DNA from 3 places in the Kocuria sp. UBA1838 genome. Region 3 is predicted to be linked to each of the others. Evidence: riboswitches for the same ligand, from Rfam matches in the RefSeq annotation. Region 3 holds a riboswitch; each other region holds the start of a gene.

Evidence for each region. Region 3 has a riboswitch for S-adenosylmethionine ahead of B3I25_RS09490 (ABC transporter ATP-binding protein). Riboswitches for the same ligand answer to the same signal wherever they lie in the genome.
Region 1: another riboswitch for S-adenosylmethionine. It lies ahead of B3I25_RS11880 (MetQ/NlpA family ABC transporter substrate-binding protein); the one in region 3 lies ahead of B3I25_RS09490 (ABC transporter ATP-binding protein).
Region 2: another riboswitch for S-adenosylmethionine. It lies ahead of B3I25_RS01635 (methylenetetrahydrofolate reductase); the one in region 3 lies ahead of B3I25_RS09490 (ABC transporter ATP-binding protein).

Annotation. Positions count from the first base shown of each region.
Region 1 is NZ_DDIY01000019.1:37,422-41,816, forward strand. Features, by position in the region: gene dxr (1-deoxy-D-xylulose-5-phosphate reductoisomerase) at 142-1,401, shown strand; SAM riboswitch class IV at 1,455-1,569, shown strand; gene B3I25_RS11880 (MetQ/NlpA family ABC transporter substrate-binding protein) at 1,666-2,550, shown strand; gene B3I25_RS11885 (methionine ABC transporter ATP-binding protein) at 2,547-3,599, shown strand; gene B3I25_RS11890 (methionine ABC transporter permease) at 3,599-4,255, shown strand.
Region 2 is NZ_DDIY01000003.1:157,732-162,126, reverse strand. Features, by position in the region: gene metE (5-methyltetrahydropteroyltriglutamate--homocysteine S-methyltransferase) at 1-2,037, opposite strand, end outside; gene B3I25_RS01635 (methylenetetrahydrofolate reductase) at 2,235-3,188, opposite strand; SAM riboswitch class IV at 3,269-3,385, opposite strand; gene B3I25_RS01630 (hypothetical protein) at 3,435-3,743, shown strand; gene B3I25_RS01625 (thermonuclease family protein) at 3,867-4,395, opposite strand, start outside.
Region 3 is NZ_DDIY01000017.1:83,646-88,040, reverse strand. Features, by position in the region: gene B3I25_RS09495 (LLM class flavin-dependent oxidoreductase) at 76-1,503, opposite strand; SAM riboswitch class IV at 1,581-1,695, opposite strand; SAM riboswitch class I at 1,824-1,915, shown strand; gene B3I25_RS09490 (ABC transporter ATP-binding protein) at 1,923-2,726, shown strand; gene B3I25_RS09485 (aliphatic sulfonate ABC transporter substrate-binding protein) at 2,731-3,780, shown strand; gene B3I25_RS09480 (ABC transporter permease) at 3,777-4,395, shown strand, end outside.

The DNA.
Region 1 (4,395 bases), on a different contig from region 3:
GGCCATCCGCACAAGGGCGTCACCTCCGGGTGGCGCCCTTGTCGTATCTCCCGTGTCGTGCGTCCGGAGTCGTGTGCTCGGTGCCGTGCGTGCGGGGTGCGGCGCTCACGCGATACTGGGGTCATGACTTCCTCCACCGGCATGACCCCCGATCTCGACTCCGCCACCCGGCAGGCCCCCCGGCGCCTCGTGATCCTGGGGTCCACGGGATCCATCGGGACGCAGGCGCTCGACGTCGTGTCCGAGGCCGCGGGGCTGCGCCGGCCCGTCTCGGATGCCACCCACGAGCCCTTCGAGGTCGTGGCGCTCGCCGCGGGCGCGGGTCACCTCGAGCTGCTCGCGCAGCAGGCCGTGACGTTCGGTGTCCGTGCGGTGGGCACGAGCGGTACGGCGGACGACGCCACCCGGTTGCGTGAGCTGATTGCGGACCGGTCACGCGCGGCGTCGTCGGCGGCACCCGAGGTCCTGTATGGGCCGGACGCTGCAACCCGGATCGCGCAGTGGGAGGGTTCGGACCTCGTGCTGAACGGGATCACCGGGAGCATCGGGCTCGCACCCACCCTGGCGGCGCTGGGAGCGGGTCGGCGGGTGGCGCTCGCGAACAAGGAGTCCCTGATCGCGGGCGGTCCGCTCGTGTTGCGCGCCGCGGCGGACACGGGCCTCCAGGACGCGCTGATCCCCGTGGACTCCGAACACTCGGCGATCGCCCAGGCCCTGCGCTCCGGGACGGCCTCCGAGGTGCGCCGGCTCGTGCTCACGGCGTCCGGCGGACCGTTCCGCGGCATGACGCGCGAGCAGCTCACGCGCGTGACACCCGAACAGGCCCTGCAGCACCCCACGTGGGACATGGGGGTCATGGTCACCACGAACTCCGCGACCATGGTCAACAAGGCACTGGAGGTGCTCGAGGCGAGCCTACTGTTCGACGTCCCCCTGGACCGGATCGACGTCACGGTGCATCCGCAATCGGTCGTGCACTCCATGGTGGAGTTCGTGGACGGATCCACCCTGGCGCAGGCGTCCCCGCCGGACATGCGCCTGCCCATCGCGCTCGGAATCGGCTGGCCCCACCGCGTGACCGGCGCCGCCGCGGGGTGCGACTGGACCCGGGCCGCACAGTGGACGTTCGAACCGCTCGATTCGCAGGCGTTCCCCGCCGTGGAGCTCATGAAGCACGCGGGTTCGCGCGGCGGGACGTGGCCCGCGGTGTTCAACGCCGCCAACGAGCAGGCCGTGCACGCGTTCCACCGCGGGGCGCTCGGCTTCATGCAGATCGTGGACATGGTCGAGCGTGTGCTGGAGGATCACGACGGCGTCACGCGGCCCACCCTCGAGGACGTCCTGGGGGCGGAGGAGTGGGCCCGGGCCCGCGCGGACGAACGTATCGCCGGGATGGCATAGGGCCCTTCCGGCGGTCGCCGGCCCATGGCAGGGCCGTGCTAAAATTCCGAGTGGATGACGAGATCCGGCGCGTAGCTCTGGCTGGCCGGACGGCAACCCTCTCCCGTAGCGGGGTGCCCCAGATGACCATCCGGTCGCGGTTGCAACAGATCACGGCAAGTGCGGTTCCCCGGAAATCAGCACGTGCCCGTCCCGTGTGCCCTCATCCAGGGGGGACTGTTCGCCCCGCGAGTCCCCGTCACAGACCCCTGGAAAGGCATGATCATGCGAACCAAGCGTTTGATTCCCGTCGTGTTGGCCACCACCCTGGGCCTCACCCTCACCGCGTGCGGCGGCGGCTCCGACAACTCGGACCCGGCCGCGGACGGCAAGATCACCGTCGGGATCGTGGGCTCGACCCCCGTGCAGGACGCGTTAAAGCAGGTCGCCGCGGACAACGACATCACGGTCGAGTACGTGGACTTCAGTGACTACAGCCAGCCGAACCCCGCTCTGAAGAGCGGTGACATCGACATGAACTGGTTCCAGCACATCGCGTACCTCGCCGATTACAACAACAACTCCGGGGACACCATCACTCCCGTGGGCTCCACGTCCATCTTCCCGCTGGGGCTGTACTCCAAGAGCGTGAAATCCGTGGGTGACTTCAAGCAGGGTGACGAGATCGCCGTGCCGAACGACTCGATCAACCTGTCCCGCGCCCTGAACCTCTTGCACCAGCAGGGTCTCGTGGAGTTCACCAAGGACACGATCGCCCCCACCGAGCAGGACATCGACACCGCCAAGTCCAAGGTCACGGTCCGCCCGGTCTCCGCCGAGCAGACCGTGCTGTCCATGGACTCCGTGGCCGCCTCCGTGGTCAACAACGACTTCCTGGACCGCGCCAACATCGATCCCGAGTCCGCGCTGGCTCAGGACGATCCCACCGCGGACAGTGCCAAGGTGTACGACAACCTCTTCGCCGCGACCGAGGCGAACGCGGACAACGAGACCCTGAAGAAGGTCGCGAGCTTCTACTACGACGACAAGGTCCAGGACGCCGAGAAGACCGAGACCAAGGGCACCGCGGTGCCCACCAAGGTGGACCAGCAGGAGCTCAAGGACTTGCTGGCCCGCTACTCGCAGGACCTCAAGGAGCAGACCAAGTGAGCCCGTCCGCCACGGCGGACACCCTGGTCAGCTTCCGGGACGTGAGCAAGGTCTTCGTCACGGGGTCCAAACGCCGCCCGCGCACCGTGACCGCGGTGGACTCCGTGGACCTGGACATCCGCCGCGGTGAGATCTTCGCGGTGATCGGCTACTCGGGGGCGGGCAAGTCCACCCTCGTGCGGCTGATCAACGGCCTGGAACCGATCTCGTCCGGGACGCTCGAGGTCGCCGGTAACCGTGTGGACGGGCGCAGCGAGTCCCAGCTGGCGCCCATCCGCCGCAAGATCGGGATGATCTTCCAGCAGTTCAACCTGTTCACGTCACGCACCGTGGCGGGCAACATCGAGTACCCGCTCAAGCGTGCCGGGTGGAAGCCCGAGGAACGCAAGGCGCGGGTCGCGGAACTGTTGGAGTTCGTGGGCTTGACCGAGCGCGCCGGGAACTACCCCGAGCAGCTCTCGGGTGGTCAGAAGCAGCGCGTGGGGATCGCCCGCGCGCTCGCGAGCAATCCCGAACTGCTGCTCGCGGACGAGTCCACCTCGGCGTTGGACCCGGAGACCACCCAGGAGGTCCTGGGTCTGCTCAAGCGCGTCAACCGTGAGCTGGGGATCACCATCGTGTTGATCACCCACGAGATGGACGTGGTGCGGGCCACCGCGGACCGCGTGGCCGTGATGGACAGCGGTCGGGTGGTGGAGACCGGGACCACCGCGGAGGTCTTCGCCCACCCGCGGGCGCAGACCACGCGCAAGTTCGTCTCCTCGGTCACGCGCACCGTGCCGCGCGCGGACGAGATCGAGAAGCTGCGCCGGGAACACCCCGGGCGGCTCGTGCTGGTGGACGTCACCGACCAGAACCGGATCGGGGACGTGCTCTCGGACGCCGCCCGTGACGGTGTCAGCTTCAACATTGCCTTCGGGGGGATCTCCATCCTGCAGTCACAGTCCTTCGGAACGCTCACGCTGTCCCTGACCGGTTCGGACGAGTCCGTGGACCGCGCCGTCGAGAGTCTGCGCGCCGTCACCACGGTGCGGGAGGTGAGTGAGTGATGGAGTGGTCTGCTCTGGGCCCGCAGTTGTTGGACGCAACCGGGCAGACGCTGTATATGGTCTCCGTGACCCTCGTGCTGGCCGGGCTCATCGGCCTGGCCGTGGGCATGGGGCTCTACGTGACCCGGCGGGGCAGCATCCTGGAGAACGGTCCACTGTTCACCGCGCTGAACCTCCTGGTGAACTTCGTGCGTCCCATCCCGTTCATCATCCTGCTGGCCGCCCTGGGTCAGGTCACGGAATCGGTCGTGGGCACGCGCCTGGGCCCCAACGCCGCGATCTTCACCATGACCATCGGCGCTACGTTCGCGGTGGCCCGCATCGTGGAGCAGAACCTCATGACGGTGGATCCTGGGGTGATCGAGGCCGCGCGGTCCATGGGGGTCTCGCGCTGGAAGATCATCACCACGGTGATCCTTCCGGAGGCGCTCGGCCCGCTCGTGCTGGGGTACACGTTCCTGGTCATCGGCATCACGGACATGTCCGCGATGGCCGGTGCGATCGGTGCCGGCGGTCTGGGTGACTTCGCGTTGCGCCTGGGCTACCAACGCTTCAACGACCAGGTCACGTGGGCCGCGGTGATCGTGATCATCATCCTGGTCCAGCTCGTACAGTTCTTCGGCAACTGGCTCGCGCGCAGGATCATGCGCCGCTGACGCTCACGCGCCCCGTACCATGGCGACGCCGCCCCCGGAACATTCCGGGGGCGGCGTCGTGTTTGGCGCATCACGTGCGGCTGTAGCACGTGGGAGGAGTGGGGCACAATGGACAGTGCAACATCGCGGGGCGCGCGTCA
Region 2 (4,395 bases), on a different contig from region 3:
CAGGACGGTCTCGAACTCCGAATAGCACAGGTGGGTGTGGATCTGGGTGTCCGTGGCCGCCCCGCCCGTGGCCAGGCGGAACGCCCCCACGGACCACTCGAGGTACGCCGGGCGCTCGGCCGCCCGCAGCGGCAGCAGCTCGCGCAGCGCGGGCTCGTCCACCTGGATCACGGGCGTTCCCGCGCGCTCGAGATCCGCGATCTCGTCCCGCAGGGCGAGTGCGATCTGGTCGGCGACCTCGGCGGCCGGAGCGTCGTCGCGCACGAAGGACCACGCGAGGATCGTGACCGGCCCGGTCAACATGCCCTTGACGGGGCGCTCGGTCAGGGACGCCGCGTACGAGGTCCAGTCCACCGTGATCGGCGCGGGGCGCGAGACGTCCCCGAACAGGATCGACGGGCGCGTGCAGCGCGATCCATAGGACTGCACCCAGCCGTGCTGCGTGGTCACGAAACCGTCCAGGCCCTCCGCGAAGTACTGCACCATGTCGTTGCGCTCGGGTTCGCCGTGCACCAGGACGTCGAGCCCCAGTTCCTCCTGGACGCGCACCGTGTGGGCGATCTCCGCGCGGATCGCGTCCGTGTACTCGGCCTCCGTGATCCGCCCCGCGCGGTGGTCCGCCCGGGTCTTGCGGATCTGCGGCGTCTGCGGGAAGGATCCGATGGTCGTGGTGGGCAGCACGGGCAAGCGCAGACGTTCGCGCTGGGCAGCGCGGCGCTGTTCGGCGTCCGCGCGCTGGCGGTCCGCGTCCTGCACCGCGGCGGTGCGCTCGCGGATCTCGGCCTTGTGAGTTGCCGGGTGCTCGGCGCGGGCCGCGCGGATCGTGGCGTCCTCGTCCAGGGTGTCCCGGATGGCATCCCAGCCGTGCTCGACGCCGCGCGCGAGCCCGACCACCTCGGTCACCTTCTGGTCAGCGAACGCGACCCAGCTGGTGACGTCCGGATCCAGCGCGGTCTCGCGGGCGACGTCGTGCGGGACGTGCAGCAGCGGCGTCGCGGTGCCCACGGCCACCGGCCCGCGGGCCGCGGCGCGCAGCCGGTCCAGGGTCTCGACGGCGCGCGCGAGGTCGGTGCGCCACACGGTGCGTCCGCCCACGACGCCGCCCACGACGGGGCGTTCGCCCCATGCCTCGAGTGCCTCCTTGCCGGGGACGTCCCCGCGGTCGAGGTCGATGGCCAGGGCGTCGACGTTCGTGTGGGCCAGGGCGAGCTGGGCGTCCTCGCCGGCATCGCCGTAGCCCACGGTCACGAGGATCGCGGGGCGCTGTTGCTCGTTCGAGAGTTGGGTGTAGGCGCTCTCGAGGGCGGCCACGAGTTCGGTGCGTTCCACGCTCCACCCGTCCGCGGCGAGGGCCGGCTCGTCGAGTTGCACCCATTCGACGCCGGCCTCGGCCAGGGCTTGCAGGATCGCGGCGTATTCGGCCACGACGTCGTCGAGGCGCTGCAGAGGGTGACTCGCGACGGCATCGGTGGTCTCGGGGCGTGAGAGCAAGAGCAGGCTCACGGGACCCACGAGGACCGGGCGGGTGGTGATCCCGGTGGTCCCGAGGGTGGTCCGGTAGCGGGACACGAGGCTCTCGGGGTTCGCACGCAACGAGGTGTCCGGGCCGATCTCGGGTACGTAGTAGTGGTAGTTGGTGTCGAACCACTTGGTCATCTCGAGCGGCTCCAACCGATCGGTGCCGCGGGACAACGCCGTGATCAGCTCGATCCCGCGGGGCGTGTCCGGGGCGGCGGGCTCGTAGCCGTCCGCGATGAACCGCGCGGGAACCGCGCCCAGCGCCAGGGACGTGTCCAGGACGTGGTCCACCGCGAACCCCTCGGACGGCACAGCGTGATCCGCGGTGAGGCCGAGTTCGGACAATCGCGTGGCGGTGCGCTCACGCAACCGGGCGAGGGTGTCCAGCACGGTGGTGGCGGGGTGCTGTTGCGGGTCCTTCCAATAGGACTCGAGTGCGCGCTTGAGCTCGCGGTCGGGGCCGATGCGGGGGTAGCCCAGGATCGTGGCGGCGGGGAACGGGACGGGCTGGGTGCTCATGGGAACTCCTCGGAGCTGGTGTGGGGTATGGCGGTTAGGGGGTGTGATGAGCCGCGGCAACGGGTGTGCTCCGGCGCGGCGGGGTAAGGGGAACGTCAGCGTGGGTGGTGCCGCTACGAACGATTTTCGGCCTGCCCGGATGTGGCGGTCGAAGCCAACACGATCGGTTCACGGGTCGGTCGGGGCTGGTGCGGCGGTCAGGCCGCGGGGCTGCGGCCTCGGTATTCGCGTGCGGCATCCCGGACCCGCAGGTGCTCCAGGATGGTCAGCGCCGCCTCGGGGCGGTTGAACGTGTACAGGTGGAAACCGGCGCAGCCCAGATCCATGAGGTCGTCGATCAGGGACAGGGTGGCCGCGACCCCTCGGTGGCGCAGTTCCTCAGGAGTGTCGGCGCGCAGGAACCGGGTGAGGCGTTCCGGGACCCGGACCCCGGTGATCTCGGTCATGCGCTGCAACCGTTGCGGGTTGCTCAGCGGCATGAGCCCGGCGACCACGGGGATGTGGATGCCCTCCGAGCGCGCGCGTTCCAGGAACGTGGCGTAGTCCTCGGGTTCGTAGAGCACCTGCGTGATCGCGTAGTCCGCACCGGCCTCCTGCTTGTCCCACAGGGACGCGAGATCCGCCTCGAAGTCGCGGCCACGCGCGGGGGACGGGTAGCACGCCACCGACACGGACAGCGGTCGCTGACCCGGGCGGAACCCGGTGCCGAAGCGACGTCGTTCGACGTCCCGGATCAGCTCCACCAGTTGGGAGGCCCGGCCCAGGCCACCCGCGGGGGTCCGCCATTCCCCGGTACCCAGGGGCGGGTCGCCGCGCAGCGCGAGGAGGTCGCGAACGCCGTCGTCCAGCAACTGGTCCACGGCGCGCTCGAGACCCGCGCGGTCCGTGCCACCGCACGTGAAGTGCGCCATGACCGGGGTCTTGGTCGTGCGGCGCAGGTGGCGCAGCGCCTCGCGGGAGACGCCGTGATGGCCGGCGTGACCGTGGGTGACGGAGAAGAAATCCGGCCCGGCCTGGGCCATGGCGTCGATGTTGCGCCACACAGTGTCCGGGTCCGCGGTGGGCCGCGGCGGGAACACTTCGAACGAGACGAGCGTGGAGCGGCGCGGGCGCCGGACCAGCCAGGACGTCCCCGTGGGCGGGCCAGTCACGGGCGCGGGTTCTGACGCTGCGAGGGGTGCGGGCATATAAAAAATCCTCCGGCCTTAGGACGCCGGAGGACGAGCTCCGAGCGCCGTACTTGCCGACCACGCGGTTGCGCGGCGGCCGGATCCTCATCTGGGGCACCCCACTACAGCTGGAGGGTTGCCGCCCGGCTAGCCAGAGCTTCGCACCGGGACTCATGATCCTTTGTTACGAGTAAGCGTAGCACAGCCCCGTGACGAGGCCCACGAACGATGACGGAACCGCCGGCCTCCCGCCGCGCTCGTCTTCCCAAGCGGGCGGAATGGACCGCACGGGGGCACCTGGGCCCTGCCGTGGTCATCCTGCCCCACGACGTGCAGGACATGAAGATGCCCGAGTTGGGACCCGAGAACTGGGTCTCGCGCTCGATAGCCGCGGCGCCGGCCGCGGGCGGGTCCGCGTCCTCGCAGGCACCCGCTCCGACGACGACGCCGTCCCCCTTGCGCAGCGCGACCGCCAACCCCGGTCGTCACGAACCCTGGGACCTGCCGGGAGCGACGTCGTCCACGCAGGAACCCTGAGTTCGGGCCGCCGTGCATCCGGCGGCTCGCCGGTGCACCCGCGTGACGAAAGCGCGGCGAAAAGCAGGGACGCCCACCCGGTCAACCGACCGGTTGAGCGCGCCTTGGCGTGTCATCAGCGACTCAGCACGGGTGCCAGACCTTGCCTCCCGGTTCGTAGCACCGGGGGCCGGTGTAACCGGGATAGCCGCCATCACTCTCGGGAGCCGGGGGCACGTGGGGTGCCGCCGGCAGCTGCGGGGCAGCAGGTACCCGGGGCGCGGCCGGTAGCTGAGGTGCCGCGGGCTGCGCGGGGGCGGGGTCGTAGTTGTAGCTTGGTTGCGGAGCGGGATTGGGCTGGGGTGCCGGATCGCCCACGGCGACCTCGTCCTCCACGACCGCGGGAGGCGCCTCGAGCGTCGGCGTGGGAGTGGGTGTGGAGGACGGGGTGGGACTCGGCGTCGCGCTCGGGCTCGCGGTGCTCGAAGTTGTGGTGCCGGGGGATGCGGATTCCCCCGGCGGCGCGCAGTCCTGCTTCGGGTCGAAGAAACCGACCTGCATGGCCTGGGCCACGTTGTACGCGCTGTCCATCTCTCGCCGGTACGTGCTGTTGGCGCCCACGGTCATGGGCGTTGCCAGGCCCGCCTTGACGAGTGCCTGGTTGGCGTTCAAC
Region 3 (4,395 bases):
GCGAGGAAGCCGACGACGCCGCCCTGCCGGACCTGCGGGACCGGGCGCGAGCGGCGTCGTCGTTGGAGGGAGGTGTCAGCCCACCAGCTCGCGGGACGGCGTGTCCGCGACGGAGGGCTTGCCCACGAACGCGCCGCGGTACTTCGCGGCGGGGTGGGTGTCCTTGACCCGCAGCTGGCCCTCGCCGTAGAGGGACTCGCGCAGGGTGGTGCCCTCGTACTCGGTGCGGTAGCGCCCGCGCTTCTGCAACTCGGGGACCACGTACTCCACGAAGTCCTCGAAGGAACCGGGGCTCACGTGGTAGGCCAGGTTGATGCCGTCCAGGCCGCCCTCGTCCACCCAGGTCTCGAGCTGATCCGCGACGGTCTGTGCGGAGCCCACGAGCACGGCACCCATCCCGCCCAGGGCGCAGTGCTTGGCGATCTCCTCGCGCGTCCACTGCTTGTCCTTGGACTGCAGCGTGAACGGGGTCAGGAAGGACTGGATGGAGTCGGTCTTGATGTAGTTCAGGGCCTCGTCCTCGTCGAACTGGGACAGGTCCACGCCGGACCACCCACCGATGATCGCCTGGGAGGCCTCCAGGTCCACGTATTGCAGGTAATCGCGGTACTTCTCCTGGGCCTGCTCGTCCGTGTCCGCGACGACCACGGAGAGCATCGCGTAGATCTTGACGTCGTCACGGCTGCGGCCCTCGGCCTGAGCCCGGTCGCGGATCTTGTCGGTCACGAAACGCGTGAGGTCCGGGCGCAACCCGCCGATGAACACGGCTTCCGCGTGCTTACCCGCGAACGCCTGCCCGCGCGAGGACGCGCCGGCCTGGAAGATCAGCGGTGTGCGCTGCGGGGACGGTGCCGTGAGCCCCGCTCCGGGAACCGTGAAGTGCTCCCCGCTGTGCCGGATGGGATGGACCTTGGTGGGATCCGCGTAGACACCCGTCTCACGGTTCTGAACCACAGCGTCCTCCTCCCACGAGCCCTCCCAGAGCTTGTAGCACACGTCCAGGAACTCCTCCGCGATCTCGTAACGCGTATCGTGCTCGATCTGGCGCGGCAGGCCCTGGTTCTCCGCGGCGGAGGGCAGGTAGGAGGTCACCACGTTGAAGCCCACGCGGCCCTTGGTGAGGTGGTCCAGCGTGGCGTACTTGCGGGCCAGGGTGTAGGGCTGCTCGTAGGTCACCGCGCTCGTCACGCCGAAACCCAGGTGCTCGGTCACGGCGGCCATGGCCGAGACCTGCATGAACGGGTCGTTGACCGGGACCTGGGCCCCGTCACGCACGGCCGGAGCCGCGGAGTTCTTGTAGATGTCGTAGATGCCCACCACGTCCGCAAGGAACAGGGCGTCGAACTTGCCCCGCTCCAGCAGCTTGGCCAGCTCCGTCCAGTACTCGATGGTGTTGTACTCGGTGGCCCGGGACCGCGGGTGGCGCCACAACCCGAAGCTCTGGTGATCCACGCAGGTCATGTCGAACGCGTTGACGGAAATCCGTTTGCTCATCTCGGTCAGCCCCTCAGCAGGAACACGACCCGCGCCCCGTGCACCACCTACGGCGGCCTACCTTGCGGGTCCAGCGCGCTTGTGTGGCGCCGTACTTGCCGCATGCGGTGTGTCATGCGGCCCGATCCTCACCTGGGGCACCCCGCTACGGGAGAGGGTTGCCGTCCGACAAGCCAGGGCTAAACGTCGGCACTCGTGATCGTTGTGGCATCGATCCTAACGGGGATCCCCGGTCCTCGGAAACACCTCGGGTTACAGCACGTCACGACGGCGCCCCGGCGCGTCACACGATTTGCACCCGCGGGCTCCCGGCCCGTTCAATGGTGGGGTTCCCATCCGGAGCGGCTGAGAGACCTGGCTCGTTGACGTCGCAGCAACCAGCCCCACGCGGGCAAGGTGCTAATGCCAGGAACGATGGAGTTGATGAATTGAGCCATATCCTCACGCGCCCGGAATCTGCCGTCGACGCCGCGGCGGTCACCTTCGACCGGGTCGGCAAGTCCTTCCCCGCACACAACGGAGCGCATGTCCACGAGGTCCTGAGGGACGTGACCTTCACGGTGCGTCCGGGCGAGATCGTCTCCGTCCTGGGCCCCTCGGGGTGCGGCAAGTCCACCCTGCTACGCGCCGTGGCCGGGCTCGGCACGGCGAGCGAGGGCGAAGTCCGGATCGACGACTCGGTGGTGCGCGAGATCGACCCGCGCTGCGCCGTCGGCTTCCAGGAACCGCGGTTGCTGCCGTGGCGCAGCGTGGCGCGCAACGTGGCACTGGGTCTGCCCCACGGGACTCCCGCCCAGGAGGGGAAGCGGCGGGTGGCGCAGCTGTTGGAGCTCGTCGGCCTGTCCCACCACGCGAATCACCGTCCCTCGGAGATCTCCGGGGGCATGGCACAGCGCGCATCCCTCGCCCGGGCCCTGGCACGGAACCCGCGGGTCCTGCTGTTGGACGAGCCCTTCGGGGCCCTGGACGCCCTGACCCGGATCAGGATGCAGGATCTGCTGCTGGACGTGCACCGCGCCGATCCCACGACCGTGCTCATGGTCACCCACGACGTCGAGGAAGCCCTGGTGCTCTCCGATCACGTGGTGGTGCTCGCGCGGGAAACGGCCACGGGCCCCGCGACCATCGCCGAGATCATCTCCCCCGAGCTGGCCCGCCCGCGCTCCCGCGAGGACAGTGAGATCACCGCACTGCGCACCCACCTGTTGGCCCTGCTCGGCGTGGAGCGCTGAGCGCATGGCGCAGTTGTCCCGACGCCGCGCACTGCAGGCACTCGGCCTGTCCGCGCTGGCGCTGCCCCTGAGCGGATGCGTCATGGAGGGCGAAGGTCCGGGCCGCGGTGTGGCCGGCGGTTCCGCGCACGAGATCTACCTGGACTACGCGACCTACAACCCGCTGTCCCTGATCATCAAGGCCAAGGGCTGGCTCGAAAAGGTCGCCGGGGCCCACGGCCAGACCGTGACGTGGGTGTACTCGGCCGGTTCCAACAAGGCCAACGAGTCGCTACGCGCCGGGGTCGTGGACGTGGGCTCCACGGCAGGTTCCGCCGCACTGCTCGCGCGTGCCAATCGCTCGCCGATCAGGACGATCGACCTGTTCTCACAGCCCGAGTGGTCCGCGCTCGTGCGCACCCCGGACTCCCCCGTGCGCACCGTGGCGGACCTCGCGGGCACGTCCGTGGCCGCGACGAAGGGCACGGATCCGTACTTCTTCCTCCTGCAGTCCCTCGGCGCGGCGGGCATGAGCGCACAGGACGTCACCGTGGTGAACCTGCAGCACGCGGACGGGCGCACCGCGCTGGACACCGGTCAGGTGGCCGCATGGTCCGGACTGGACCCCGTGATGGCCGCCGCGGAGAAGGCGGGGGACGTGCTGTTCCACCGGCAGTTGGAGTTCAACACGTACGGGTTCCTCAACGCGAGGGAGGTGTTCCTGCAGCTGAATCCCACGGGTGCGCAGGACGTGGTGAACACGTACGCCTACGCGCGGCAGTGGGCGCTGCAGCACCCGGAGGAGGGGATCGCGATCCTCGCGGAAGGCGCGAGCATCGATCGCGACACCGCCCGGCGGGTCTGGCAGCGCACCCACCTGGACATCGACCCCGTTCCGGGCCCCGAACAGCTCGCGGTGCTCGAGCGGGTCGGGCCCATCCTGGTGGAATCCGGGGACGTCTCCTCGCAGCAGGACGTGGACGAGGCGCTCGCGAACATCGTGGAGCAGCACTACGCACAACACGCCGATGCGGCCGCCGTGGCCCAGGTGATCGAAGGGAAGCAGTCCTCATGAGCACTCACGACACCTCCTCCACCGTACCGCGGTCCTCGGACGGCGCGTCCTCCGAAGCAGCTGGCGTCACTGCGGTGGCCACACTGTCCGACGACAACGGACGCCACGAGGCGGGCGCGGTGGCACCCGGCGACGTCGCACCCCCATCAGACACCCCTGCCGCGGCGGATTCCCGCACGCGTCCCAGCGCGCTGCGCAATCCTTGGGCCCTGGGGCTGATCGGGATCGTCCTGCCCGTGCTGCTGGTGCTCGCGTGGCACACCCTCTCCACGAACGGGACCTTCTCCCCCGTGCAGTTGCCGCGCCCGTCCGCGGTGCTCGCCGCGGGATGGGAGCTGCTGCGCAGCGGTGACCTGTGGTTGCACGTCGGGATCTCCACGCAGCGCGTGATCGTGGGCTTCCTGATCGGCAGTGGGCTCGGGCTGTTGCTCGGCGCGTTGCTGGGGCTCTCCCCGTGGGCGCGGGCCATCGGCTCGCCCACGATCGGCGCGCTGCGCGCCGTGCCGTCCCTCGCGTGGGTACCGCTGCTATTGCTGTGGATCGGGATCGGGGAGAACTCCAAGGTGACCCTGGTGGCAATCGGCGCCTTCTTCCCGGTGTACACCACGGTGTCCG